One region of the Agarivorans sediminis genome, then DNA from elsewhere that is predicted to be linked to it. Evidence: predicted binding sites of a transcription regulator. Region 1 holds the regulator's gene; each other region holds the start of a gene.
The links. The regulator LexA, encoded in region 1, represses DNA repair genes until DNA is damaged. The targets are predictions, from matches to a motif close to TACTGTATNNNNATACAGTA.
Positions count from the first base shown of each region.

Region 2: the regulator LexA is predicted to act here: its motif matches at 3,728-3,747, upstream of M0C34_RS10145 (YebG family protein).
Region 3: the regulator LexA is predicted to act here: its motif matches at 2,724-2,743, upstream of recN (DNA repair protein RecN).

Region 1 covers NZ_CP096670.1:161,086-171,184, reverse strand. The annotation lists gene ctaD (cytochrome c oxidase subunit I) at 1-1,225, opposite strand, end outside; gene coxB (cytochrome c oxidase subunit II) at 1,237-2,304, opposite strand; gene lexA (transcriptional repressor LexA) at 2,633-3,274, opposite strand; gene M0C34_RS00805 (hypothetical protein) at 3,660-4,076, opposite strand; gene M0C34_RS00800 (hypothetical protein) at 4,197-4,451, shown strand; gene M0C34_RS00795 (trypsin-like peptidase domain-containing protein) at 4,781-5,605, opposite strand; gene M0C34_RS00790 (hypothetical protein) at 6,084-7,067, shown strand; gene M0C34_RS00785 (MarR family winged helix-turn-helix transcriptional regulator) at 7,173-7,652, opposite strand; gene M0C34_RS00780 (EamA family transporter) at 7,780-8,685, shown strand; gene M0C34_RS00775 (hypothetical protein) at 9,361-9,984, shown strand.
Region 2 covers NZ_CP096670.1:2,222,181-2,232,279, forward strand. The annotation lists gene M0C34_RS10125 (exoribonuclease II) at 1-141, shown strand, start outside; gene prc (carboxy terminal-processing peptidase) at 231-2,243, opposite strand; gene proQ (RNA chaperone ProQ) at 2,271-2,888, opposite strand; gene M0C34_RS10140 (GAF domain-containing protein) at 2,970-3,449, opposite strand; gene M0C34_RS10145 (YebG family protein) at 3,451-3,714, opposite strand; gene M0C34_RS10150 (paraquat-inducible protein A) at 3,829-4,449, shown strand; gene M0C34_RS10155 (paraquat-inducible protein A) at 4,433-5,041, shown strand; gene M0C34_RS10160 (MlaD family protein) at 5,067-7,631, shown strand; gene rsmF (16S rRNA (cytosine(1407)-C(5))-methyltransferase RsmF) at 7,644-9,071, shown strand; gene M0C34_RS10170 (TatD family hydrolase) at 9,181-9,960, opposite strand; gene M0C34_RS10175 (DNA polymerase III subunit delta' C-terminal domain-containing protein) at 9,966-10,099, opposite strand, start outside.
Region 3 covers NZ_CP096670.1:1,246,218-1,256,316, reverse strand. The annotation lists gene M0C34_RS05640 (ABC transporter permease) at 1-307, opposite strand, end outside; gene M0C34_RS05635 (ABC transporter ATP-binding protein) at 297-1,409, opposite strand; gene M0C34_RS05630 (extracellular solute-binding protein) at 1,458-2,528, opposite strand; gene recN (DNA repair protein RecN) at 2,750-4,417, shown strand; gene M0C34_RS05620 (outer membrane protein assembly factor BamE) at 4,495-4,854, shown strand; gene M0C34_RS05615 (RnfH family protein) at 4,906-5,253, opposite strand; gene M0C34_RS05610 (SRPBCC family protein) at 5,253-5,681, opposite strand; gene smpB (SsrA-binding protein SmpB) at 5,782-6,267, shown strand; RNA gene ssrA (transfer-messenger RNA) at 6,359-6,725, shown strand; gene M0C34_RS05595 (serine hydrolase domain-containing protein) at 7,067-8,434, opposite strand; gene M0C34_RS05590 (DUF3592 domain-containing protein) at 8,654-9,103, opposite strand; gene M0C34_RS05585 (PKD domain-containing protein) at 9,296-10,099, opposite strand, start outside.

The DNA of each region.
Region 1 (10,099 bases):
AGGCCGCGGCCATAATCGAGAATATGGCACCAGTAACCAGAACATAGTGGAAGTGCGCCACCACGAAATAGGTATCGTGGTATTGGAAGTCAACCGGGGTAATGGCCAGCATCAATCCCGAGAAACCACCAATGGTAAACAACACGATAAAGGCGATAGCAAACAACATGGGGGTTTCAAAAGAAATTGAGCCTTTCCACATTGTGGCAACCCAGTTAAAGACTTTTACCCCTGTAGGCACCGAAATCAACATGGTGGCGTACATGAAGAACAGCTCGGCTTGCACCGGCATCCCCGTGGTAAACATGTGGTGAGCCCATACCACAAAACTTAAACCGGCAATGGACGCGGTGGCGTAAACCATCGACGAATAACCAAACAACTTCTTACGCGAGAAGGCAGGAACAATCGCCGAGATAATACCAAACGACGGCAAAATCATAATGTACACTTCAGGGTGACCAAAGAACCAAAAGATGTGTTGGAACAACACCGGATCTCCGCCACCAGCAGCATCGAAGAAGGAAGTACCAAAGTACTTATCGGTCAATACCATGGTGACCGCCCCTGCCAATACAGGCATCACCGCAATCAACAAAAATGCGGTAATAAACCATGTCCATACAAACAGCGGCAACTTCATGTAAGTCATACCCGGAGCGCGCAAGTTCATAATGGTAACAATCACGTTGATCGCCCCCATAATCGAGCTAATCCCCATAATATGAACCGAAAATACAAACAGAGCAGTACTATCAGGGCTGTAGGTAGTAGACAACGGCGCGTAGAAGGTCCAACCAAAGTTAGGGCCGCCACCTTCCATAAATAATGACGCTAACAACATGGTAAAGGCGAACGGTAAGATCCAAAAGCTCCAGTTGTTCATCCGGGGTAATGCCATATCTGGCGCACCAATCATCATAGGTATCAGCCAGTTCGCTAAACCTGTAAATGCTGGCATTACTGCACCAAACACCATAATTAAACCGTGCATGGTAGTCATTTGGTTGAAGAAGTTTGGTTCAACTAATTGTAACCCCGGCTGAAATAGCTCAGCCCGAATCACCATCGCCATCGCGCCGCCAGTAATAAACATGGCAAAGGCGAACCAAAGATACATCGAGCCAATATCTTTGTGGTTAGTGGTTAAAACCCAGCGCATTAAGCCGCGAGGGGCGTGATGATGGTCGTCATGCTCTGCATGAACCTCACTAATCGTGCTCATTATTACTCTCCCTACTGCGCTGCATTCTGCACGGCCACAACATCCTTGGCCTGCACTAGATCACCCGTATCATTACCCCAAGCATTTCGCTCATAGGTAATCACCGCCGCCAACTCTTTTAAGCCCAGTTGTTTACCAAAGGCCTGCATCGCGGTACCCGGCACACCATTTACCACCACATCAATGTGTTTGCTCACGTCGCCCACGGCGATTGGGCTAGCTTTTAGCCCAGGGAATACTCCCGGCAAACCTTCACCATTAACCTGATGACAAGCAGCACAGCTTTTCTCATAAACTTTTTCGCCCAGAGACATCAACTCGTCTTGCTCCATGGTCATCGCCACTAATGCAAGCTCTTGTGCCTGTTTGGCTTGATAAGCGGCTTCTTCTTCAGCCAGCCACGCATCGTATTCTGCTTGCGGTTTGGCTATCACTACAATGGGCATGAAGCCGTGGTCTTTACCACATAGCTCTGCACATTGGCCGCGGTAGATGCCCGGTTTATCGATAATCGTCCACGCTTCGTTAATAAAGCCTGGATTAGCATCTTTTTTAACCGCAAAGTCTGGCACCCACCAAGAGTGAATAACATCTTCAGAGGTCATTAAGAAGCGAACCTTCTTACCCACAGGCAACACTAAGGGCCGATCAACCTCGAGTAGATAATTAGCGCGTTTGCTCAGCTTGCCGTTCACTTCGCCCCAATCAGATGCCAGTACACTGTAATACTCTAACTCTTGGTCAAAGTACTTGTAGTGCCACTTCCATTGCGAGCCGGTAACTTGAATCGTTAGGTCTGCATCGGAGGGATCTTCCATGGCGAGTAAGGTTTTAGTCGCAGGGATCGCCATACCAATCAAAATAACGAAAGGGATGACCGTCCAAATAATCTCGACTTTGGTACTTTCATGAAACTGAGCCGGAACGGCCCCTTTAGATTTTCTATGATGAAAAATGGCCCAAAACATTGCGCCAAACACCAGAGCACCAATTGCACAACAAATATAAAAAATTGTCATGTGCAAGCCATAGACTTGCTCGCTTATTGAGGTGACACCTGGACGTAAATTGAATGACATTTCTTCCGCGTATGCTTGCGACGTAAAGAATGTCAGCAGTAATAGCTGTATCCATCGGCCCACAGCGCTCTCCTTTGCTAGTAGCCAACGACAACAACTTCCCAAATCAGGAAGTGGCTGCGAATAAAGGGATAACTCCCACCCCGAACCAACAGGTTGCAACCGCTAAACACAACCTACTGCTTATAAATTAACCTTTAAGTTATGGAATTGTAAATAAAATGTTTATTTTTTTATTGCGAGAGATAAAAGATGTGATGATAACGACAAAAGCCCAAATCAAATTGATTTGGGCTTTAAAATGCGGGAACTATTGTAAAACTTAAGCTTACATCCAATCGGCAGTGCGAATAATGCCGACTGCTAAGCCTTCAATTTCAATGCTCTGATACTCTAAATCTACCTCAATGGTACTGAGCTCTTGGTTTTCAGGGTGCAAATAAACCATTTTGCCATCGCGCTCAAAACGTTTTACCGTGACATCATCTTCCAAGCGGGCTACCACCACTTGACCATTGTGAACATCGCTGGTTTTATGCACCGCCAATAGGTCGCCGTCCATAATACCAATGTCTTTCATGCTCATCCCTTGCACACGTAGCAAGTAATCTGCGTGCGGCTTAAATAAATTAGCATCAACCGCATAGTGAGACTCTACATGCTCTTGCGCCAAAATAGGCTCGCCAGCGGCAACCTGCCCAATCAGCGGTAAACCCGCTTCTTCAGGTTGTTGATTAGCAGCCGGTGTAGACAAATAGGCATCGGCAATGCGGATCCCACGAGAGGCGCCAGGGATCATTTCAATTGCGCCTTTTTTCGCTAAGGCTCGTAGGTGTTCTTCGGCAGCATTGGCCGAGCGAAAACCCAGCTCTTTAGCTATCTCGGCACGAGTAGGCGGCATACCTGTATCTGATATATGTCGTTGAATAAGTTCAAACACTTCGGTCTGACGGGGCGTTAAGGGCTTCATAGTCTACCTGTAAGTTTATACAGCACACTGTTAGTATATACAGCATTAGCGATGAAGCAAGGTTTTATCTAGGATCAAGCTATAGTGTAGGTTTCAGTTTCATTGAAATGCTTTCCGCTACGTTGAAACTACACCCGATATTTCGTGACACCCGTGACAAATAAGTAGAGGTTGGAGTAATAGACGGATACGAACAGCCGAGCTAACTCATTTTTGGACAAATGCGTGTTACGTTATTAGCTCAAATATCGGTGGTTCGGATTAGATTCAGTACGGTTAGATCGGAGTTAACGCCCGGTTTTGGGGCGGACTTGGAGCTGCGAAGCAGCGGAAAGGCCGTCCCAGCCCCAACGGGGCGATAACAACCGCTTGTTAGGTAATTCATTTATGACAGCCGTAGAAAACTCTTATACTCAATCACGATATCGTACTTAACTCCCGCTTGCTTTAACCGACCTACGATATGATTCGCGACCTCATTTGGCCGCTCGTGCGCATATTGGACATCAACAACTAAGATATATTTCCCATCTCTCTTAAGTTCGACAAGCATGACGGCCTCCCCCTCATACTCACCACTCCAAGATCTCAACAACTCGTTACGAGGGCTGTTAGCCCAGCGGTTATAACTTCGTATCCAAGGCTTTTTATCCTGAACCAAGCCATTATCACTGCAAAAATTTTCAATGGCGCTATCAGTAATACCGTTGCTATCAGCTAAATCAATCACTGCAAAATTACCACATGCAGTCAACGGAAGGATAACGAAAAATAAAGCCACTCGAAGCATCATACTTTTCATCTGACATCACCTAGACATAATGATCCCCGGTGAAAGTGCCGACCTCCTGCGTTTATCGTGGGTTAGTCAAACTAGAGCCACACTGTTAGATGCAAAGTCTTAACAGAACAGGAGATCGACATGTCTACATCTAGCACGTTTTTTATTGGACCAGATGTTCACAAAGAAACCAAAGATGCCGCTTATTGTGTTGATAATTCGAGAGATGAGCCTGTGTTCCAAGGCACCATTCCCACCAATATTCGTTCTATCAACAAACTTATCAAAAAATACAAAGACTTGGCTAGTCATCTTTGTGTGGTTTATGACGTTGGGCTTTTTACATTGGGCTGCTGTTGCTTCAATACACATCGCGATCCAAACCGACAACAATAACAATGTCGTTACTCAGCTATGCCCTTGTAGCCAACACCCCATGCACTGCACAGGCATAAGCCGAACGAGCTAGCCGAAAGGCGAACAGTATAAGGATAATGGCAGGGCTTAACATGAGGATGAAAATACACACAAAATAACAACTTAGCACTACGCCAAACGGGTAAGGGCTTAACGCCGTTCACCCCGTCTTAGCCAAACTCGCCTTGCGAAAACTAACAAGGCCTTGACCCCGCCAACCTCAACACCGTTATTGACTATAGAAGGGAGCATCGGGCTTGTTCAACACCCGAATAAGGTGTCGGCTGCGCGACACCTATTCTTATTCGTTATACGAGTTTGCCACAACACTCTTTATAGCGTTTCCCGCTGCCACATGGACATTGAGCGTTTCTTGCAACACCTGTTAAGGTTGGAACCGTATTGTTTTTTGTTGGATTTATACATTCTTGATTAGCAAAATCTATTTTAAAGCCGATACCTATACCTGTATTTGCATTCGCTTCAAGGACGCTTGTTATAGCACCTAGACCATTAGCAATTAAGTTAGCGAATTGCCCAAAGTCGACGCCCATAATATTAACAGAACCGTTATTAGCAATTGCTTGGCAATGAGATGATAGTTCTGCGATTGGCTGGCCTAATGCTTGTAAAGAATCACCACCTAAAAACCTCCGCTGAGTAACTATACCTATAACACTTCCTGTTTCACAATCGACGATTGGACCTCCTGAGTTTCCACCATTAACTGAACCATCAATGTAGAAAGCATGGCTGTTGGATGGCCCTGAGATAATAGCCTCATGAACTAATAAGTCATGAATTCCATGTGGGAAACCTGCAAATAAAATTTTCCTACCTCTTGGTATTTGGCAAGGTTCTTCCGGATGAAGGATTATCCTACCATCAGGTAAAGGCTCAACAAGCTCAAGCACAGCGAAGTCATATTTTGATTTGTGAGAATAGTTTTTTAACGTAACTCTTAGTTTTTGACCCGACTCTGTTACTGCAAAGATAGGATTGCCACTGGATATGTGATTCTCTATAACATGGTGGTTCGTAAGGATTGTTTTATCATCCCTAAAGCTAAAACCACTACCCGAGCTACCATGGCATTCTATTCTGAATGTGGCATTAGCTAAATTTTGATACATCGACTCATCCTTTACTCGTATAACAGCTTGTTAATAGGAAAAATTCCTTGTTTAAACAAGGGATTTTTCCTATTAACATACATTTGATAAAACCCAGATTATCACCTTTCCTAAGCTGTATCAGCCACCTAGCTCGAAAAATAACAAAAACATCAGCACAAAAGAATGCAAGCCTTTGTGGAAAGAAGGAATCACAATTTATATGTGTATAAGCACAGCGCTTTGTCCACAACAGTAGAAAAATTAAGGGTACATAGGTTTAATAAGTAACCAAAAACTTGCTTGAAAGGTTCGCTTAGCTACCACATAGCGTTTATGATCTAAGCGACTTGGGGGCATAATGAGTTAACACGCTGCCTCATAGAACAAAATAATCGCGACTCTACGCAAGTTGTTAGAAAAATAGGCGTTCAAATTTTGCCGCTATCTTATGTTACCGCTACGCTTAAGCCATCTTTTCCTTATGGATATTTTCTCAATGAGCATTAAAAAAAATCAAGTTATCGCCCTTTCATCGGTCATTTTACTGGCTACAGGGTGCTCACCAGCACCGGGTATAGCGTCCAGTGGAACTATCAGCGATTACCGTGGTTCAGCAAGTATTACGCAAGGTGCTGCTCACACCTTGGAATCGAATATATTTGAGTGTGAAAACGGCCGTAGCCGAGTTGCAGGTATCGGTGAGATTACCGCTTCAGAAGGGACAGTTTGGACGGTTCCAGCTAAAAACCATTTTACTACAGCACCAAAAGCTATCGACTTATACGAAGAATGCGCAAGCATCACCCCGCAAAGCCTTGCTAACGTAGACGAAGCCTCTGTACCCGTCGCGGTGGTCGATACTGACGGTGAAGAAATCACAGGCTATATCTTTGCTGACAACTACTTTGAGTTATACATCAATGGCACGCTTGTAGCGGTAGATACCGTACCGTTCACCCCCTTTAACTCTAGCATTGTGAAGTTTAAAGTTAAAAAGCCTTATACGATTGCAGTAAAAGTCATTGATTGGGAAGAACACTTAGGTTTGGGTACTGAAGATAACCGTGGAAAGGCCTATCACCCTGGTGACGGTGGCTTTATTGCAAGCTTTAGTGATGGAACGGTGACAGGTTCAGATTGGCAAGCTCAAACATTCTATACCGCGCCCATTTACGATCTAGCCTGTCTGACAGAAGTTGAAAACAAACGTCTATCAGAGACTTGTACTACAGAGGGTACAGATCATGGTGAGCATGCTTACGCTGCCCATTGGGCAACGCCAAGCAATTGGATGGCAAAAGAATTTGATTCAAGCTCTTGGCCTCAAGCAACCTTATATTCAGAAGATGAAATAGGTGTAAATAACAAAAAGGCCTACATGAATTTCATTGAAAAATTCAGCGGTGCAGGGGCCAGTTTTATTTGGTCAACTAATGTCGTACTGGATAATGAAGTGTTACTGAGATACGAAGTAAAATAAATCTTTGATAACGCCTCTTTCTACATTGAAGCAGACAATGATGCGTGTAACGTCCATTCGGTTGCAGTGGCTCATGCACGGTAACAACCGTACTGAACACTCAGGCTACGCGTTAGCGAGTAAGCCCTTTTTCAACAAGGCCGCTAGTTGATTTTTTTCTTCTGCGTCGAACATATTTAACATTATATCCATGTTTACAATATGGGCATCGAGGGCTTCGTCGAGTTCTGTTGTGCCTTGCTCGGTGAGCTTTACCTTGCAGCTTCGGCGATCTTGCTGGCTGGCAATCCGCTCTATTAAGCCACGCTGAACCAGTTTCTCAATCCAAGTGCTCACTGCGCCCGATGACAACATTAAGGTTTTGTAGAGTTCGGTAGGGGTAAGAGGCACTTGGCTACGGCGCAGTGTTGCTAATATATCAAACTCGATACTGCTTAAATTGTGTTGCTCAAACACCCCGTCTAACTGCTTTTGCCACATAGCATTTACTTGCCGTAAACGCCCAATAATGCCCATTGCAGAGCAGTCCATATCGGGCTTTACCTTGCCCCACTGCTGCAAAATGTTGTCTACCGGATCCTTCATCGATAATGCCTAATTAACTATCTTTTCGAAAAGATACTTGAATAAAAGTGAAAATTCTATTACTTTTCACAAAGTGTCTTTTTGAAAAGATACATTATTGAAAGATAACTAAGCATGGCAAACCGTTATGACACTACGTGAAACCCTCAGCACAGTGGCACTTACCGCTATTGCACCCATTGTGTGGGGCAGTACTTATTTGGTCACCACAGAATTATTGCCGGCGAATAGCCCGCTAACCGCAGCCATGTTACGCGCACTGCCTGCTGGCATAGTGCTCGTGCTATTAACCCGAACACTGCCGCGTGGGCATTGGTGGCCTCGCCTATTGGTACTTGGTTTTCTAAATATTGGGTTCTTTTTTTACTGCTTGTTTTTTGCCGCCACACATCTACCCGGGGGGATGGCTGCGCTTGTTATGTCGATTCAACCGCTGCTAGTCATGGCCCTTAGCTACTTTTTGCTAAACAGTGCGTTAAGCATAAAGCAGATGGTGGCAGGCTTGATGGGCATAGCTGGTATCGCTTTGTTGGTAGTAAACAATCAAGCTGAATTGAGTACCCAAGGTATTTTAATGGGCATGTTAGGGGCCGTCACCATGGCTTATGGCCTAGTAATGACCAAGCGCTGGGGCCGACCAAAAGGAATGACCTTACTGGGTTTTACCGGTTGGCAACTGCTATTGGGCGGGTTAATGCTGCTACCTGTGGCATGGTCAATTGAGGGCTTACCTAGCCAACTAAGCCTTAAAAGCCTTGCTGGGTATAGCTACCTGAGTATCATGGGCTCGGTGCTCGCCTATTCGTTATGGTTTCGTGGTATTGAAAAGCTGCCGACAATTACAGTGTCATTTTTAGGGCTGTTAAGCAGTGTGTCGGCTGTGGTGCTTGGCTATATAGTGTTAGGACAATCACTCACCTGGCTGCAGCTGTGTGGCGCATTAAGCATTTTTGTTTCTATTTTGCTCGCAGCATCAAAAGCCAACAGCACACCGCCAACCGGCATCTTGAAAACTCAAGCAAACGCTGCATAAGTTTCTTCATCTAGGCTGGCGCTAAAAGTATTGTTCAACCAGCTTCAAATGAATAAAACACTAGGCATGTAAGTTCTGATACTAAAGTAACCGTGACTCCAGAGGGTGGGTTCCCCAGCGAACCTACTCATCTATAGTTAACTGCAGGGCGGTTTACCTTTTCACAGCCAGTGCATTGCCTAATCAAGTACGAAGAATCTGCTAAGGTGGCTCTGCCCCAGAGCGGCCCCATTTATTCATTTATTTTGACAAAAAGTATAGAAAGTCTCTTTCTTACCGATTATCTTCAACTCAACAAAGTAATTTTTTCTCAAAGCAGAACAAGCCTTCCACCAAAAGTAATATAATAAACGGGCGTCTCCTCTTTTTGTTTTCTTCAAGTAAATATTTATCAGTAAAGATAACTTTTAAGCCCCATGCCAGTAAGTGAGGCTTATGCTTACTGGCACTCCCTCCCAATAACAGCCAATTAGCCAATTAGCCAATTTAAGGCTCCGCCAAGCTTTTAGCCCTTGCTATTTACGAGTGTTTTAAACGCCCAAGTTTTAGTATTGCCTCACAAAACTTGAGGCTTGCTCGAACAATAGCCAAAAACGAGAATCTCATCACGGCTAAAGTACTATCATTATAAAATAATACAATAACTAGCATGCTACATTTATTGGAAGGGATTGTATGAACGTAACTAAATCTATCGCTCTAGGTACCAGCTTACTTACCAGCTGTCTGGTTTTTTCTGCTCACGCTTATGTTCAAGATCCTCAGCTTACTGAATACCGAGCAAATAAAGGAAAAAGCTCAGTATGGCTATCTCATGAAGACTCTAAAGAAGGTTATGGGGATGTGGGTAGCTCTAAAGACAGTGCATTTGACGCCGAAGGCTCATCGCGCTTTCGCTTTAAGCGCGATGTGGCCTATCATGACTTCAATTCGACTCCAGGCTTAAGCCAAATTGTTAGTGGACTACCCAAGAATACTGACATGACCTACTCACTCTACTACTGTGATAAAAAAGGGAATAACTCGCCAACTAAATTGCACTTTGGTGTAAGAACAGTGGCTGATAGTGCTCCCTTGACCGGTGATGTCATTGCCGATAGCAAAGCGCATGTCAGTGAGTTAGCTATGGCTCCTCAAGGTAACAAGAAGTGTTTCCGCCAAGTGAGTGTAGACTTCAACACCGGAGCCAATACTAGCGTTGAAATATTCAGCTTACTGGAAGTCGATACCTCGGCCGAGCTCAGCCTAGATAAAGAGCTTGAAGTCAGGGTTGATGAGTTCTCGATTACCAACAAGTAAACCGCCAAACACTAGGTAGCCTTTAGTATTAACGCTACCTAGTACTGCCCCAATACTTCCTTAAGCTAAACCATCCTCACACCATCTTGCTGATGACTTTGTGCTCATCGCAATT
Region 2 (10,099 bases), 2.1 Mb from region 1:
GATCAAGAGTTAACGATTGAGAGTGAGTTAGGTTATATTGCTACGGGTGATCTGCAATACAATCTCGGTGACACAGTTTCTGTGCGAGTGGTAGAAGTTAAAAAGCTACAGCAAACAATTATCGCGGCCTTGTGTGAATAAGGTTTTGAATAGCTGATCTCTAGACAGAATAACCAATAAAAAAGCCAGCAGTAGCTGGCTTTTTTGTGTATTGCATTAAGCTGTAGTGCTTAACTTGGATTTCTTAGCTCAAGATAATCAACTGCAATTGCCGCTGCCTCTGTAAGAAACGCGTCTTCAAATTCAAGGTCTTTAGGGGCGTCGTCTAAGTCTTTTACTGGCTCCATTCCTAACATTGATAAACGCTCGTTTAGGCGGGTAAGCAGTTTCTGCTCTTTTTTATCGCGTATAGCAATACGTGCTTGTTCGTTTAAGCTAACCGATACTCTGTCTTTTTCTTTCTGGTAATCAGCGATATCGGTAACAATGTACTGAAACTCTGTATCGGTAGCGATGCGCTGCTGATGCATTTTTTCTAGCGGTTCAACAAACGGTTTTACATCCCCTAACAGACTATATTTAGCGGGTTTTATTTTGTCCCAAGGCAAGGCATTGTCTTCAACACTTTCGCCTGTTTCCTCTGGAAGTAAAGCCGATGGATATGAAATATCTGGTACTACGCCTTTATGTTGAGTACTACCACCATTAATGCGATAGAACTTAGCGATGGTGTACTGCACATAACCCGTTTCATTTTCGTACATGTCATACAGTCGGCTCAATTTATGGTGTTGTTGCACAGTACCTTTACCATAAGTTTGTTCACCGATGACAATGGCTCTTCCATAATCCTGTAGAGCAGCGGCGAAAATTTCTGAAGCTGAAGCACTGTAACGATCCACTAGAATGACCATTGGCCCGCTGTAGGAAACTGAATTGCTATTATCAGGATTGACACTGATACGACCTAGTTGGTCTCGCACCTGCACAACAGGGCCACTAGGGATGAATAAACCTGTTAATGCGGTTGCTTCAGTTAATGCGCCGCCACCATTACCGCGTAGGTCTACAATTAACGAGCTAATGTTTTGTTCGTCTAATTTACGTAGTTCAACGTCAGCGTCTTGACTAAGATTAACGTAAAAACTAGGTACGTTGAGCACCCCTACTTTTTTGCCGTTTATCTCAATCACTTCACTTTTCGCGGCACGGTCTTCTAAGCGAACTTTATCGCGAACAATGTCAACGATTTTTGTTTTACCGTCAACTTTTCCGCCTGACGATAAAATTTCTAGTCTAACCGTAGTACCTTTAGGCCCTTTGATTAAATCAACCACATCGTCGAGACGCCAGCCAATAATATCAACCAGCTCTTCTTTACCCTGCGCTACGCCGACTATTTTGTCTTCTGGACCAAGCTGATTGCTTAATGCTGCTGGTCCACCTGGTAGCAGGCTTCGAATAACCGTATATTCGTCTTCACCCTGTAAAACCGCACCAATCCCTTCTAGAGAGAGGTTCATTTCCATTTGGAAACGTTCTGCATTACGAGGAGATAAGTAGCTGGTGTGTGGTTCAATGCTGCGAGAATAAGCATTCATAGCCGTTTGGAAAACGTCTTCGCTGTCGGTTTGAACTAAGCGTTTTATCGCACTGTTGTAGCGCTTAGTTAACACTTCAATGATTTTGTCGTCTTCACGACCCGCCAGTTTCAAGTTTAGCGCGTCAAATTTTACTTTTAAACGCCAGAGCTCTTTAATTTCAGCTTGAGTCTTAGGCCAATTCGCTTCTCGACGATCGTATTGAAACTCTTCGTCTTTAGTAAAGTCCATCGGCTCGTCGAGCTGTTGCAGCGAGAAGACCAATTGTTGATAGCGTCTTTTGAGGGACAAATCAAACATTGAGTAGAGAGGCTCTAAACGACCGTTAGGAATGTCTTGATCTAAACTGTAGCGATAGTGTTCAAACCTTTTCAAGTCTTCTTCTAAGAATAGACTGCGGTTACCGTCCAATTGCTGAATGAACTTATCAAAGATTTCACTTGATAACTCATCATCGAATGGAATGCTTCGGTAGTGAGAACGTGTATAAATTTTGCTAATTCGACTAGCTGCCGCAGCATGCTGACTTTGTTGACTTAATGTTGGTAGCGCATCCTGACCCAATTGAGGGGATTGCGCGAACAACAATGTAGAGTAACTAAGCGTTAAAAAGAATAACCACAGACCGCTCAAAAATTTCATAGGCACCTATCTCACTGCTAAATTCGTTTATGCAACAATATGTTCGGCTTTCACTTTAACCAACATACCGCTTGTAAGTGTAACAGCTATGCCATCTTTAGTGACTTCAGCGATTTGTCCTGGCATTGGCGTTTTACCTACCAATACGCGAACATTTTTCCCTGCTACCAAGTCTTTACTGTCTAGCTTTTCAATCGGCTTCTTTTCGACCGCAGGCTTATTAGCTGGCTTAGGTTTACTAGAACGTTTGAATTCTGCTTTTGGTTTACGCTCAGCAGCTTTTGCTTTCTCTGCTTGAGCCTTTTTGTTAGCAAAGGCTTTGTCTTTACTTTCTTTTAAGGTCTTTTGCGCGTGTTCAACGTGCTCTTGTTCAATTTCAGCCCCTTCTACACCGTCTAAGTCTACTCGTTTAGAGCCAACTTTAACGCCATGCAGATAACGCCAACTAGACGTATATTGTCTTAAGGCTGAGCGCAATACAGTATTACTAACTTTCTCGTCTTCTTTAAGACGTTCAGCTAAATCCTGAAAAATGCCAATTTTGAGCGGCTTGGCTTCACCCTCTAAAGAAAAACAGTTAGGGAATTGCGCCGTCAAATATTGAATGACTTCTTTGCTATTTTTCAGTTTATTAGTTTGTTCCATGATGACCTTTCTTATACATCTTAACTGGTACAGCTACAGCGCTGATTTCGGCTATTATAGTGAGCGTATGTTGAAAAGCCATTAAAAATGCAATTCTGACAAGTTATTTTCTAGCACTTTGACCAAATACTCGATACCAACTTGGTCAATTGGATCAAATCTAGAAAGGCGTGGACTATCAATGTCGATAACCCCAAACACTTGTCCATTGACATAAAAAGGCACCACAATCTCAGATTCGCTGGCACTATCGCAGGCTATATGGCCTGGAAATTTATGTACATCGGCTATTCGCAAAGTGCTTTGTGTCGCATAAGCCTCTCCACATACTCCCCTACCCACATTAATTGAGGTGCATGCGGGTTTACCTTGAAAAGGGCCAAGGAACAAGGTGTCATTAGCATTGTTTGCGATGTAGCAGCCAACCCAATTAATGTCTTCAAGCTCCAACCACAATAAAGCTGAAAAGTTAGCTAAGTTAGAAATATAGGGTAGCTCTTTATCAAGCAGCGCTTCAAGCTGCTTGCCTAATGTTATATAGCGACTAGACAGCTGTTCCAACTTATACCTCTTCTTTCTCGATAAGTGATGGGTCAAACTCTTGGCCCTTCAATATGTGTTGCAGAGCGTTTCTTTGTGAAGACAAATAAAAACCTAAGTTTTCGGCTAGTTGTTCACTTATTTTGGGTTCAGCGTGTTTGATCAGCAAGCTTAGTTGATCAGCAACATCCAACATTTTGTCGTAGCTATCAGCTTCTTTTTTTGAACTAAATGTCATTTTCTCTACACCATTACGTTCGACGACATATTTTATAATTACAGCCACTGCTGCCTCCGTTTACTGTTTTTATATACAGGGATTATGCATTAATCGGATTTAAACTACTAGTAACAAATTTATACAACAAAATGTCATTTAATTAAGCTAATATATGAACTTATGAAATCTGTTGAATCATCAAAGCTAACTATTTGCCCAAGTTGCGATTTATTAGTAGATACTCGTCCCCATTGCCGTGCCGGAAATGTTCTTGTTTGCCCACGCTGTAAACATGTTTTAGCACGTGGCAGCAGAGTTCGTTTTTCTAGCCAGCTCGCCTTGGCATTAAGTTGTTTGGTCATGGTTATATTAGCCAATACCTACCCATTGTTAAGTTTTACCTTTTTAGGCATTCCTAGTTCAGCCAATATCCTTAGAGGGACCGTGTTATTACTAGAGCACGGGTATTATTTAGTCGGGTTTTCGGTGGTTATCGCCAGCTTTCTAGCGCCTATCATCTTGTTTTGCTTAATTTCCTACACCTCTTTTTCGCTCTCTATTGGTTGGAAGTCACCAGGCTTAGCCACGGCTTTACATTTTCAGGATGATTTAATTCACTGGAGCATGATAGAGGTGTATATCGTTAGCTTTTTGGTGGCTCTGGTCAAACTGATCGAATATGCAGATATAGATTTAGGTTATGGGCTTTGGTGTATCTGCATTACGTTAGTGTTATCGACTCGGTTAATTCAACGTTTAGAACCCGCCGAGTATTGGGAACGATATGTACACATCCGCTAAGCAAGTAGGCTTAAAGCTTTGCCGTCATTGCAAACTGACCATGAATCAACAAGAGACTCACTGTCATCGCTGTCATATGGCAGTGCACAGCAGGACGCCTCACAGTTTGCAGAAATGCTGGGCTTTTATTATTGCTGCGACCATTGGTTTATTCCCCGCTAACCTTTTGCCAATCACTGTGTTGAGCACCCGAGGAGCGCCACAATATGAAACCATTATGTCGGGGGTTATCAGCCTAATAAAGGACGACATGGTGGGGATTGCAATCGTGGTTTTTGTTGCCAGTATTGTCGTACCAGTGATGAAGTTAGTGGGCTTAGCCGTTATCTTACTTAGCCTGCATTATAGAATTAATTTAGATAATCGACAGCGCATCGTCATTTATAGGATAATCGAAATTATTGGCAAGTGGTCGATGTTAGACCTATTTGTACTGTCGATTATGATAGCGGTATTTGAACGTAATAATTTAGTGGGGGTTGAAGCTGGCCCCGGCGCTACCGCATTCGGCGTAGTGGTTATACTCACCTTATTTGCAGCTAAATCTTTTGATACTCGACTGATATGGGATAAAGAACTTGAACAACGCTAGCGCTCCGGAATTCAAAAGAGAAAAAGTGATATCTCCTATCTGGTTACTGCCGATCATTGCCTTGTTACTTGGCGTTTGGTTGCTGTTTAAAGCTTGGTCAGAGGCTGGCGTTAAAATTGATATTTTGTTTGATAGTGCAAAAGGTATTACCGCTGGTCAAACCCAAATTTTTTATCAGGGATTAGATATTGGGGTGGTAAAAGCTATCGAACTATCGCCTAAACTTGAAGGTGTTATCGTAAAGGTAGACATTAAAAGAGAAGCTGAAGAACTATTAAAAACAGATAGTCAGTTTTGGTTAGTGACACCTAAGGCGTCGATTACAGAAATTAGCGGTTTGGATGCACTGGTATCAGGCAATTACATTGAACTCAATCCTGGTTCAGGTAAACCCGCTGAACAGTTCGTTGCGCTTAATGAAGCGCCAAACATTATTGGCGGAAAAGGCCTAAACATTCGCTTAATCGCCGACGACCTAGGCTCTTTAAATATTGGCTCAGGGGTATATTTTAAAAAGATAAAAGTGGGAGAAGTTCAACGTTTTCAATTAGAAGATACTCAGAAAGTCGAATTTGATATACAAATTAAACCCCAATTTGCCCATTTAGTTAAAATTGACTCTCGGTTCTGGAACGTGAGTGGATTTAACGCAGACATCTCTTTAGACGGCGTTAAAATCAGCAGTGAGAGTTTAGCCAGTGTCATTTCTGGCGGGGTAAGTTTTGATAGCCCTACCCAGTCCACGGCCGCTGACAAAGGTCAACAATTTAGGTTATTCCCAAATTTAAAAGACTCTCATCGAGGCAAGCCTATCTTGATTAATATGGACCAGCAATTTGGTTTACAGGCCAATCGCAGTAAACTTGTTTACCGTGGCGCGAGCATTGGCTTCATTACCGAAGTAGAAAACAGTGGAAGCCATGATAACTTTGTCGCTAAAGCCTTGGTAGAACCAAAATACGAAGATCTGTTTAATAACACCACCCAACTAGTGTTGATTGAACCAGAGATTAGTTTAAGTGGTGTTAAGAACCTCAGCGCTATGTTAGGGGCTAAACAAATCGAAGTATTAGCCGAACAAGGAGAGCCGCAAGCTGAGTTTAATTTGTCGTTGATGTCTCAAGCGCCAACGGGTAGCCGCACTCTGGTGTTGAAAACCAACAAAGTAGATGGTATTTCGATTAGTAGCCCTATTGTTTATCAAGGCTTAACCATCGGTAAGGTAACAGGCATTCGCTTGGTAGAGCGACAGTTTGAAATTGACGCCTATGTCCAGCAACAATATGCATCTTTGTTAAGTCTACAAAGCCGTTTCTTCAGCCAAAGCCCAGTTTCAGTAGAAGCTGACATGGATGGCCTAACCATAGAAAGTAGCGGTCTTAGTGGTTTTATTAATACCCCCATTGTGCTGATACCCGGTAAATCTACTCAACCTTCAACGATGGCTTCTTTCACTTTACATGATAGCCGTCAAGGCGCGTTACTATCTAAAGAAAAAGCCGGCTCTGCGCTTAAACTGACCTTTGTTACTGAGCAATTAGGCTCTTTAGGAGAAGGGGCCCCAGTGTTATTTCGTAAGCTTCCGGTGGGTAAAGTTATTCACTATAAGCTACGAAAAGAGGGTGATATTGAAGTCAGTTTATCGATTGATGGAAACTACCGCCATTTAGTTCAAGATAACACACGCTTTTGGCATGCTTCAGGTATCGAAATAAAAGCCAGTTTAGACGGTTTATCGGTAACGAGTGAATCTTTAAAATCTATAGTGTTAGGTGGGGTTAGCTTCGATCAATTTGAAGAGCTAGGCAAAGAAGGCACCCGCCAAATATACCAAAACAAACAACAAGCCACTAAACGCCATCTGGCGATAACCTTGACGACTCAAAACAGTAATGGCTTGCGTAAAAATATGCCCATCAAATACCAAGGGCAACAGATTGGCAAAGTGATCGATTTGAGCTTTAATGATGACCTGTCAGAGTTACAGGCATTCGCGGAGTTAGATTATCCCTATTACCGTAATTTTGCGCGAACCGGCAGTGTTTACTGGCAAGAAAGCGCGTCAATCAGTCTCACAGAAATAAAAAATGTAGACACCTTAATCAAAGGTGATTTTATCAATGCCCTGCCCGGTAAAGGCCAACCGTTACAGCAATTTAATTTATTAAAGCAGGCACCAAACAGCGACAAAAATGCTTTACATATTTGGTTAAGCTCAAGCCACTTTGGCTCGCTGAAAATTGGTAGTCCAGTGTTATATAAACAGTATCAAGTGGGTACTGTTGACGATGCAAAATTAGCCAAAGACGGTTCAAGAATCCTAGCGCGTCTATCTATCCAATCAAAATACCGACACTTAGTTAGAACCAATAGTGTTTTTTGGAATGCTTCGGGTATGGACGTAAAACTGGGCTTAGGTGGTGCCAATATACGCTTAGATTCAGTGGAAACCTTGTTAAGCGGTGGGATCGCCTTTGCCACTCCTCAAGAAGAACCCTACGCGGAAGTGGCCATGAGTGAAGATAAGTTCGATTTACAGCCCACTTATGATGAAAAATGGCTACAATGGAGCCCATCAATCCAGCCATAGTATTTATCCGTTTTGAGTAAAACAATTAATTTTCCAGCTAAGTTCATCGAGCGAATAGAACAAGATTTGCCCAGTGATTTGAGTTTGGCCAGTTTTAAAGCTATTTGCCAACAACCTATGCGTAAAAGCATTAGGGTAAATACCTTAAAAACCTCAATCAGTAACTTTCTAGACATCGCTAAGCATAATCAATGGCAATTAACACCTATCCCATGGTGTGAGGCTGGCTTTTGGATAGAGCGGGAAGACCAAAGCATTTCTTTGGGTAACAGTGCAGAGCACATGGCCGGTCTTTTTTATATTCAAGAAGCTAGCTCTATGTTGCCAGTGAGTGCTCTGTTTCACTGCTTCCAAGCAGATGAAGATAGTTTACTGTTAGATGCTGCCGCCGCACCGGGCTCTAAGACCACTCAACTCGCTGCTTCTCTACAAGGAAAAGGAGCGATAGTTGCTAACGAGTATTCTGCTAGCCGGGTGAAAATATTGAGTGCTAACCTGTTGCGCTGTGGGGTAATCAATACAGCCATTACCCATTTTAGTGCAGAAGTCTTTGGCACTTGGATGCCAGAAAAGTTTGATGCTATTTTGCTGGACGCACCTTGTTCTGGTGAAGGCACCTTGCGCAAAGATCCACAAGCTTTAGAGAATTGGAGCGAACAACACGTAACTACAATAGCGGCCCTACAAGCCGATTTATTGGAAAGTGCACTGCATGCTTTAAAACCTAATGGCATAGTGGTTTACTCTACTTGTACGCTTAACCAACAAGAAAATCAGCAAGTGATTGCCGCTGTATCTAAAAAATATCCTTCTCACTTTGAGGCTATCAACTTAAATCAATTGTTTGCTGGCTGCGAGCAAGCAATAACGAAAGAGGGTTACTTACACGTCTGGCCGCAACGTTTCGACAGTGAAGGCTTTTTCGTCGCAGCACTTCGTAAAAGCGAACAGTCTATGCCGGCCGAACCGATTAACAAACGGATCAAGCCGTTCGCCTATCAGCAAGCTGCAACTAAACAAACAAAAGCCGTTGAGCAACACTTCGTTAAGTCATTTGGTATTCAACTACCTACCAGCCACTCAGTATTTAATAAAGGTGATGACTATTGGTTATTACCCAATAGCTTCTTGGCTGTGAAGGATGAAATGCGATTTGAGCGAGTAGGATTAAAGTTAGCAGAAGGATTCAAACAAGGTTTTCGCAGTAGCCATGATGCTATCACAGCCCTGGGTCATTTAATCACCAAGAACAGCGTTGAGTTAGATCAGCAACAAGCTCATGAGTTTTATCAAGGTAAAGATATTGCTTACCCAAATAATAACAAAGGCGAAGTAGCGTTAGTCTATAACGGACAAGTCATTGGCTTAGGAAAATGGATAAGAAACAAAATAAAAAATTCTTACCCACGAGAGTTAGTGAAAGACAAGGGCTTGCGATGAACTTGCAAAGCTAGCGTTGAGGTCTACACTTAATTGACTATTAGCGCAAAGGCTCTACACAGAGCCCTTCCCCTACGCTCCGCTCAAGGATTAGAGTGGAGCCGTTTTTTTACTGCTTAGCTTGCTTAAACAATTTGAAAAAGTTACTCGTAGTGACTGATTCAACTTCTTCTATTGATAGGCCTTTTAATTCAGCCAGAAAATTTGCGACTTCTCGGGTATAAGCCGGTTGATTTTCTTCTCCTCGATGAGGAACCGGGGCCAAGTATGGGCTGTCGGTCTCAACCAGAATTCTATCTAATGGTATCTGACGAAAAGTCTCTTGTAACTGTTTCGCAGAATTGAAGGTGATAATTCCAGAGGCTGATATGTAGAATCCCATCTCAATAGCGGCCATGGCCATATCTAGACTTTCTGTAAAACAGTGTAATACACCGCCACAACTTTCAGCTTTATGTTGCTTAAGCAGTTTCAGGGTATCTTCTTTAGCATCTCTAGTGTGAATGATTAGCGGCTTGTTGTATTCAACGGCTAATTCTATTTGATCAATAAAGACACGTTGTTGTAATTGTTTGTGTTCTGCAGCGTAAAAGTAATCGAGGCCCGTTTCACCAACGGCAACCACTTTGGGCTGGGACAAATACGATGCCAATATTTCTTTATCAAAGGGTTGGTCTTGAACATACAGCGGGTGCATACCACAAGAAGCAAACACATTTTCAAACTGCCCTACTTTCTCCATCATTACTGGAAACTTATCAGGAGAAATTGCAACAGCTAAACAGTAATCAACGCCTGCTGCTTTAGCTTTGGCTAAAGCATCGGCAACGTTGTCGTGTTTAGTTTCATAATCTAGGCGGTCTAAATGGCAATGTGAATCTACTAACACCGGGGCTAATCCTTGAATTGTGAAAATATTGGGTATAACTGGAGGCTAATGTTTAAGCTAGGAAATTCTTCTAGCTGTTTTTTTAGCGAAATGAGTTCTCGATAACAACCATTAAGACAGTCTACTGACAGGCTCTCTG
Region 3 (10,099 bases), 1.1 Mb from region 1:
GTAATAACAAGCGTTTTGATTTGCCCTTCGCCACTTTGGCAATGAAAAATGCCACTGGAAAACTCACTAACAAAGTGATGAAGGTAGCTAATAAGGACATCCACACGGTACGCATTAGGGTGCGCCAGTACAGTGGTTCACCAAAAAACTGTTGATATTGGTAGCCACCCACGCTATCGCCTGCTGCGTAATCTCGTTTAATCAAAGATAACTCAAGCATTTGCATGTGTGGCAACACAATCAGCAATACAAACCACAATAAAAATGGCAGCAATAACAAGTAAAAACCTAGGCCTTTAGCTTTCACTGCTCGCTCCTTTTACAATGCACATTGCTTGCTCGGCATTCCAATAGATGCGCAGTAAACTGCCCACGCTGATGTTATGCAGCGCCAAATTTGCGCCTGGGGCAACTTGATAGACCTCATTATGATGGGTATCTCGAACCATTAAAGTAGAACTCGCGCCATCAAATAAACACTCTTCAACAACAACATCAAACTGGTTATCAGCTTGAATATCTTGCCCTGCCTTAGCAATACCGATAACTTCAGGTCGAACAAAAATGTTCACCGTAGTTTTGGCAATTTGCGGTACTTTAGTTTCCACGATCAAGTGGCGTCCACGCGCGGTTTTTAATAAAGCCTTCGCTTGGCGCTGTTCACATACCACCGCTGATAACTGATTAGTTTGTCCCACAAATTTGGCCACAAAGGCGGTATCGGGTTGAAAGTAGAGCTGCTGTGGGCTGGCAACCTGTTCAAAACGGCCATTATTCATCACTGCGACTTTATCAGACATCACCAAAGCTTCTGATTGGTCGTGAGTAATATAAATAAAGGTGGTACCAAACTCTCGTTGCAGGTGTTTTAGCTCAACCTTCATTTTTTCTCTAAGCTTTAAGTCTAAGGCGCCCAAAGGCTCGTCAAGCAATAGCAAGCTTGGCTCTAATACCAAACTACGCGCGATAGCGATTCGTTGCTTTTGGCCGCCTGATAGCTGTGAAATCTGTTTATCTTGGCTTCCGTCTAAGCCAACTCGGCTAAGTACATCACTGATTTTAATTTGCCGTTCAGCGGCCTTAACCCCCCGACGCTTTAAGCCGTAAGCGATATTCTCGGCCACGTTCATATTGGGAAAGAGTGCTAAATGCTGAAACACCATATTCACTGGGCGTTTATTAGGCGCTAATTCGTTGACCCGTTGTTGATGAATTCTAATCTCGCCCTTACTGGGCGATTCGAAGCCTGCTAGCATTCTCAACAACGTTGTTTTGCCACAACCGGACGGTCCTAAAATAGAAAAAAACGATCCCGCTTCTACATTGAAATTTAAGCCATCAACCGCAGTGAAGTCAGAAAATTGCTTGGTGAGACTTTCACATTCCAGATCAAATTTAACATTTGCCACTATAAAAACTCACTTTGAAATTTAAAGGGGCCGGTTGGCCCCATACACTTATTTTGCCGCTTGAACGCGATCTAATACCTTACCTTCCATGGCTTCTAAGCCCGCAGGTACAGCCGGATACCACTTGATGTTGTCGATATCATCACTAGAAAAGCTGGCGTTAAATTGGGCCTTAGCCACTTCGTTAACGTAAGCATCCGATCCTTTTGAAGCAGTGAAATTACCTGCAGACTCGGTGATTTTTGCCGCTATTTCAGGGCGCATAACAAAGTTGATCCACTGGTAAGCCGCATCAACCGCCTTTGATTTTCTTGGGATAGCAAAAGTGTCAATCCACCCAAGAGCCCCAGATTTAGGTGCAACAAATTGAATATTCTGTTGGTCACGGTTGAGCTTCCAACCACCAGCATCCCAAGCCATGGCCGCAACCACCTCATTTGAGCGCATTAAGTTCATTAACTCATCACCGCCAGACCAGTAAGCTTTAACGATAGGCTTACATTCGACCAATTTTTGTTCTACTTGATTCAATATTTGCTGGTATTTTGCAGGGTCAGAATAAGCAGCAAATGGGTCTTCTCCCAACGCGAAAGCAAAACCAATCAGAGTTGGACGCTTCAAACGATAAGACACTTTGCCTTTATATTTGTCTTGGCATAAGTCGGTATAATCAGCGACATCTTTGGCCATTTCACCGTTCACCACTAAGCCACTGGTTCCCCAAACGTGAGGGACGCCAAATACTTGGTCGCCTACTGCGGTGTTTTTCTTAGTGGCGTCCAACATAGAGGTAATCATTTGTTGCTGTTCAATACGGGTTAGATCAATAGCCTGATAAATGCCGAATTGCTGTTGAACACCAGTAATGCGGTCTTGGCTAGGCTGGGCTAAATCAAAACCAGAGCCGCCTGTTGCACGTAACTTAGAGATCATGTCTTCATTGTTTGATTTGGTCACCTTCACTTCGATGCCCGTCTCTTTTTCAAACAGCTCTATCACTTCTTGTGGGGCGTAACCACCCCAAGTGAGTAGACGTAAGGTTTCTGCACTGGCTTGTGCGCTAACAATTGCACCCATGCTAAGCGCTAAAGCACTCAGTGTTAAACGTTTATTCAACATAATATTCTTCCATGTATTTATAGGGTTAAGTAGTAAACCAAGTTGCTTGGTTTGAATACATCGCTCGAATGATAAACATGCACTACTTTTATGACACAAATGTGAAGGTACAAGCAACCGAAAAATAGGATAAAAAACAATCAGTTTTGAATTTTAGCTTGCAAGCTCAAAAATAGAACTATATATTTATACAGCAACTGTATGAATAAACAGGTATGGAAATGCTCACTCAATTAAGCGTACAAAATTTTGCGATTGTTCGATTTCTTGAACTCGACTTACATCAAGGTATGACCACCATTACTGGCGAAACCGGTGCCGGTAAGTCGATTGCGATTGACGCACTAGGCTTGTGTTTAGGTAATCGCGCCGAAGCATCAATGGTTAGGCAAGATGCCGACAAAGCTGAAATCAGCGCTCAATTTGATATAAGTACCAATCAGCGAGCCCAATTGTGGTTACAACAAAATGAGCTGCTGAGTGACGACGAATGCATTTTGCGTCGAGTAGTCACTAAAGAAGGCCGCTCTAAAGCTTATATTAATGGCACCGCTGTACCTTTGGCACAACTTAAGAGCTTAGGCCAATACCTGATCAGCATTCACGGCCAGCATGCACATCAACTGCTGCTAAAACCTAGCCAGCAGCTTTCTATCGTCGACCAATATGCCGCTCATCCGCAGTTAATAGGCGAAGTAAAACAAGCCTACCAAATGTGGAAGGGCCTGTGTAACGAGCAAGAGTTAGCAGAACAACAGCAGAAAGAACTCGCCGCTCAGCGACAACTACTTGAATACCAAGTGAAAGAGTTAGACGAATTTGCCCTTCAAGAAGGCGAATACCAAAGCATTGAGCGGCAACACCAATGTTTATCACATAGTACCGAGTTGCAACAAACCAGCTACCAGCTTACTCAGTTGCTGGGCCATGACGAACAAGTCAATGTGCTTGATATGCTGGCTCAGGCCTGTAAAACCACCAGTCAGCTACTGGAGTTAGATCCCAAATTAGACGCCATCAATAACCTACTGCACGAAGCCCAAATACAAGTTGAAGAGGCCACATCACAACTTAGCCATTACAGTGAAGAGCTAGACGATGACCCTGAGTTATTTGCCGAGTTAGAACAACGCCTCAGCCTCGCCCTAGAACTAGCCAGGAAGCATCAAACCACCCCTGAGTTATTACCTGAGCTGCATCAAAACTTACACACCCAGCTCAATCACATGAGCCAACAAAGCGAACGTTTTGAGCACCTTGCCGAAGAAATTGAAAAAACATGGCAACACTATCTTGGCAAGGCGAATAAACTATCTAAAAGTCGCGAACGTGCTGCTAATAGTCTCAGTAAATTGATCACTAAAGAAATACATAAACTCAGTATGGCCAAAGCACAATGTGAGTTTTCAGTTCACAGTGATGCCGAGCAGTTTATCAATGCTAATGGTATTAACCGCGTTGAACTACTAGTAAGAACCAACCCAGGTCAGCCGATGCAGGCCATCGAAAAAGTCGCCTCAGGCGGTGAGCTATCCCGTATTGGCTTAGCCATTCAGGTTATCTGCTCGGCCAGCATTTTAACCCCTACCCTCATTTTTGATGAAGTTGATGTCGGTATTAGTGGCCCAACAGCTGCTGTAGTAGGCAGCATGCTTCGCCAGTTGGGTAAGCAATGTCAGGTACTATGTGTCACTCACCTTCCGCAAGTTGCCGGACATGGACACCAACAAATGTTAGTGAGCAAGCAGCAAAAGAAAAATGAAACCATCACTAATATGCAAACATTGTCAGCAAAACAACGCTTAGAAGAATTAGCGCGTTTACTTGCCGGGGACGAAATTACCCCTTCAGCCCTCGCAAACGCGCAAGAATTATTAATCAGCGACTAATTTCTTCGCGATCGATGCTTCTTTTTCTGGCGGGGCTTAGTTATGATGCCTTCCTTAACAAGGAGCTTCGATTAACCATGCGTTTTACAGCAAAGATTTTTATCCTACTAGCCAGTTTAAGTCTAAGTGCCTGTTCAGCCTTTGACTGGATGGTATACAAGATTGATATTCCCCAAGGCAATTACATCGATGATGCAAAGGTAGAACAGCTTCGAATCAACATGAGTAAAGAGCAAGTGCGATTTGTGCTGGGTACGCCAATGTTAATTGATGCTTTTGAACAAGAGCGCTGGTATTACTTATATAGTTACCAAAACGGTAATGGCCCGCTAGAAAAGCGTAACTTAGTGGTTCAATTTGTAAACGACCACTTAGCCTTAATTGAGGGTGACTATGAAGTTAGCGAAGACTTTATGGTGCCATTAGATGCCGGATAGTTCTCACTAATAGCAAAAAGCCAGATAATCATTATCTGGCTTTTTTGTTTGTTAACTGTCGGTAGTTTTTGCCTTAGGCCTACCACCGGTGGTTTTATCGGCCCTACCGGCAGCTTTAGCCCGCTCGGCACGAATTTTTCTTAGCTCTTTAGGATCAGCAATTAGTGGCCGATAAATTTCTATTCGGTCACCATCGTGCAACATTTGGCTTAATTTAGCCGCTCGACTAAATATGCCTACCGATGCAGATTCAGGGTCTATTTCTGAAAAATGGTCCACAATACCCGAAAGCTTAATAGCGGTTAATACATCACAACCCTGCTCTACCTTGCAAGCCAACAGTACTTGGCGCTCAGGCAAGCCATACACAACTTCAATATTTATTTGCTCACTCACCACTAATACACCTGTTTTGCTCTATCTACGAACGCTTGCACCATATTACCCGCTAACTCCTGAAAAACCCGACCAAAAGCGGCTGCAATCAATTTATTACTGAATTCAAAATTCAAATCTAGCATCACCTTACAGGCTTGCTCGTCTAACGCGATGAAATGCCAGACACCCGTTAAAGACTTAAATGGCCCATTGACCAAGTTCATCTGAATTGATTGGTCTTCGGTTAAGGTGTTTTCAGTGACGAAACTATTTTTTATCCCAGCCTTGGCTACGCCCACTTGCGCCAACATACTCGACGGACTCTCTTCAAGTATTTCACTGCTCACGCACCCCGGTAAAAACTGTGGGTACGCATCAACATCATTGACTAACTGGTACATTTGTTTGGCACTAAACATCACCAAAGCACTACGGTTTACTTGCGGCATAACCCACTCTTTCTTCAAATCTGGCAACATTTTAGCATTAGCTTGGCTAATCCGCACAATATCAGTTTTAAAGCCACGCTGCATGCGTATAATAGCCGCCATGAGCAAGAAAAAATCAAAATCAAAAGTAGGTTCTAATACCATCGCGCTAAATAAAAAGGCGCGCCATGATTACCGTATCGAAGACAAATTTGAAGCGGGTATGGAACTACAAGGCTGGGAAGTTAAATCCATGCGAACCGGAAAGGTTAACATCGCGGAGAGTTACGTTTACGTACGCGATGGTGAAGCTTTCATTTCAGGTTTAAACATTCAACCACTGTTATCGGCATCTACCCATGTAGTGGCCGACCCAACACGTATTCGTAAACTGCTGCTTAATCGGCGCGAGCTAGATAAGTTGATCGGCGCTGTAGAACGTCAAGGTTACACCATTGTGGCTACCGCCCTATACTGGAAAGGCTCTTGGGCTAAACTAGAAGTAGGCTTAGCCAAAGGTAAAAAAGATCAAGACAAACGCGAAGATGAAAAAGACCGCGAATGGCAACGTACTAAAGACAGAGTAATGAAACACAGCTTTAGGTAGCTAGCGGCCTAAACTGGACAAATAAACAGCATTCAAGTTTTAGTGTCTATCTGTTTGCATAGCGCTTGTGTTAGAATAGCTGAGTAATTCTGGGGCTGAATTGGATTCGACAGGATCAGGAAGGCTTGTGGAGCATGTCGTGGGGCGGTTTGCCACGTAAAAAGCCGCAAAAAAATAGTCGCAAACGACGAAAACTACGCACTAGCAGCTTAATAACCCGCTAGAGCACTTCTACCCTAGCTTCCGCTTGTAAGACGGGGAATCATAGAAGTTCAAACCCAAACAAGATAGCGAGGGATGCTTTGACTAGAGAGCTGAACCGCGAAATAGAATTCTGGTATGTTAGTAAGTGGCGTGTTTGTTCGCAGCTTGCTAACGAGATTAAAGACAAACTAAGCATGTAGCGCCATTGGTTAGAATGGTTTTGGACGCGGGTTCGAAACCCGCCAGCTCCACCAACACAAAAAAAACGGTAACTCATTGAGTTACCGTTTTTTTATATCTAAGCCACTGAGTTAGACGTATAAAAGCACTTCTTGGGCTTTTTGCTCTTCGCTTCTAATAGCGCCGTAAATGCTTCGAATGGCATGGGTTAATCAACGTAGAACCCTAGCAACCCATATGGGCTCAAGACTTTAACTTGATAGCTAATTTCCATGCCTTTCGCTATTACTTCCAACTCGATATTGCTTCCAATTAATATCATCGATTCAGTCAGCGGTGACTCGCAACCAATAATACCTATTGAGATAGTTGAATCCATCCGCTGCTATTAATGCTCAATTCGATCTTTTTCTGTCTATTTCCCTGCAACTTTTTTAGCTACCGCTCGCATATATCCGGGCATTTTGTCGGAACGCTCGTTAGGGGAAGTGGAAAAGACAAATGCTGCAAAATCTCTTTCAGGGTCGGTATAAATACCCTGATGCATATTACCATGTTTAAACATACCTCCATCAGCCCAAATATGGTCCCATTGAGCCGAATTTCGTTCAGCCTTTTCCCCTGTCCACTCAAGGCTGTAAGCTTCTTCTTCAGAACCTACATAAGCAGCCGGATCGCCAAGGGTACGAATTCGTTCCAATACTTTTGGAGTGATGACTCTTTGCTCTGAAACCACATTCCAGCTCGGTGTGAACATCATCGCGTATTTTAATGCATCTTCGATGGTTGAGTTGACCAAACCGCCACCTACAGCAGTACCATCGGATGTTAGACCAACCATAAACTGATTTTGAACACCTAACTTGGACCAAACTTTTTCGTTGAATACGTCTTTATATGTTTGGCCAGTGGCGCCTTCAATGGCCATCGTTAAAGCTTGAGTAATCGCTGTAGAATAACGGAATCGTTCTCCTGGCTCTTCACCGTCTATAGCTTGCACATTTTTTAAGACGTCTAACCATTCTCCACCTTCTTTTTGAGAGAATAGAGAAGCGAAGAATTTCTCAATCCAACTATTTGGATCAGAAAAAGCAGCAGTTGTTTCTTCAAGATCTAAACCTGAGGCCATATTTAGTGCATTTTTAACGGATACCTTGTCCCATGCGGTTCCTTTTAACTCTGGCGCATAGAATGTAATCGATTTATCAAGATCCATTTTGCCTTCACTTTCTAGCAAAATACACAAGGTTCCAACCGTGGTTTTAGATGCAGACATCCAGACATGGAAATCGCTTGGGTTCATACCAGGGTATGCTTCGAACACAACTTTTCCTTTATGAGCCATAATTATAGCTTGTACTCTGTTGTAGTCATTCCCCAAATATTCTTCTAGTTTAGGGGTTTCTGAGCCATCTTCCTGAGTAAATGTGATGTCTTTTAAATCGGGATTAATCGCTCGTTTCAGATTCCTAATATCATGGGTGGGCATAGCGATATCCACGTTGATGAATTTTGGAATATTCAAATTTACAAAAACACCGTGGTCCCCTGCCGACTGCCAATTGGGGGTACTAAATTTTTCTGTTACATCTTGAGTAAAATTAAGCGGAAATGACCCCTTCGCCTTTGATAACGGAGTAGTTAAATCGGTTATTTTACTAATGTATATTTCCTCGTGAACATCTATTTTTGTCATATCTTCAGTTTTCACATGGCTTTCCTGCCCCCCAAAAGCAAGTGTCGGTCCCATAACGAGCAAAGCAAGGTACTTCATTTTATTCATGATTTGTTTCCATTTTTTGAGTTAAAGACAGTTATGTGGGCCTCTCTTCAGATAAACCTACAAATAAATCGTGTCTTGATTTAACGAAAGTATATTGGAGACCTTGATTATCAATAACTCTTCTGAGATGGACGCAATCATCATATATACATATTTTCCCTCCAGCCTTAATCAGTACAACTAACATAAGCACAACTGAAATAGTGCTTCACCAACTAATCAATAACGAATAATGCCTAACATACTCAGGCTAGATATTAATACCGCTGTAAACCCTATCAGCTGTCTGATGAAATGGACTGCATGCATGCCCGGTTTATAGACATTGGTAAACGGGTCACTAGGCTTATAGCGAATCATTAACTGCTTTAAGGCTGATATTTCATCAAGCTTAGCCTGCGCTTTGGCGCGCGTAGTGTAATCAGCGCTAAAATCATATTCGGTCCCTGTATACACGTTCCCCCCCACTGAGAAACGGCATTGAATAGCCGGCGCATAGTAGCGAACAGATTTGTTAGAGGTATGATGTTTGAGATAACAACGCTCTAGGGTGGCAATGGCTACTGGCCAAGTTTTGCTCTGTTTAGCCTCTTCTTTACCCACAAGCCCAGTAATAAAAATAAATACACCAGAATGATAAGCATCACCCACGCAACGTTGTCTAACCAAGGCCAATCGCCAACAACAGCGCAAGGAGCAATAAGAGAGAAAACGAATAAAAACCACGTTGAATATTGGCTTTTACCCAACGCGAGTTTGATTAAAAATGCTTTCATTGGCTCATCGTCCTACTGCCTTTTAGTTTTGTTTTGTTTTGTTTTGTTAAACAAGTACACCGTAAGAAGTACGCAATAGGGTCATTTATTCATTTGTCACAGTGACAATGCGTTGGAACGTATCTTGGTCACCTGATTGATCAAGCACCTTCAATATCACCGTGTAATCTCCAGCAGTAGCGAATTGGTGAACAGGATTAGGTTCGCCAGACACTGAACCATCACCAAATTCCCACTGCCATTGAGACACTACGCTAGTACTTTGGCTATTATCCGTGAACTCGCTCTGAAGCCCATGGGTACTATGCGTAAAGTGACTTAACACCCCTTCTTCAAATAACTTTATTTTCACTGCCTTAAACGCCGTAACCACGTCTTGAGTTGGCAGGCCTAGCTCTCCGGCTGACTCAATAATACATTTGGCGGCATCGGGTAATGTAGAATCGGCTTGCCAGCAAGTCTTCGCTGCATGTAAAAACACCTGATATGCAGACGCCACTCCCCATTGATTCGATAGCAAATAAAACGGATAAGTGATTAATCCAATACGAAGGTAATAGTTGTCACCAGCCTCGCTGTAGTCAAAATAGCTAGCCACTGCGGCAGATTCAGTGGTGATAGAATCTAAACGTCGGGTTGCCCCATGAGATTCAGCACCATGAATCCAAAGATGATCCGCTTCGTCATATTGAAATTCATGCTTAATTAACACCCCTGATATGTCAGAAAAGGCCTCGTGTAGAGTTCTCCCATCAACACTCAATTGGTTAGGAAATAGTGTTAAGGCAGACACTCGGCTCAACACGCCATGAGCCACTTCATGGGCAATGACGTCGAGTGACGCGGTAGAATACTGACTAGGATAACCATCACTAAAACTGGCGTAGGT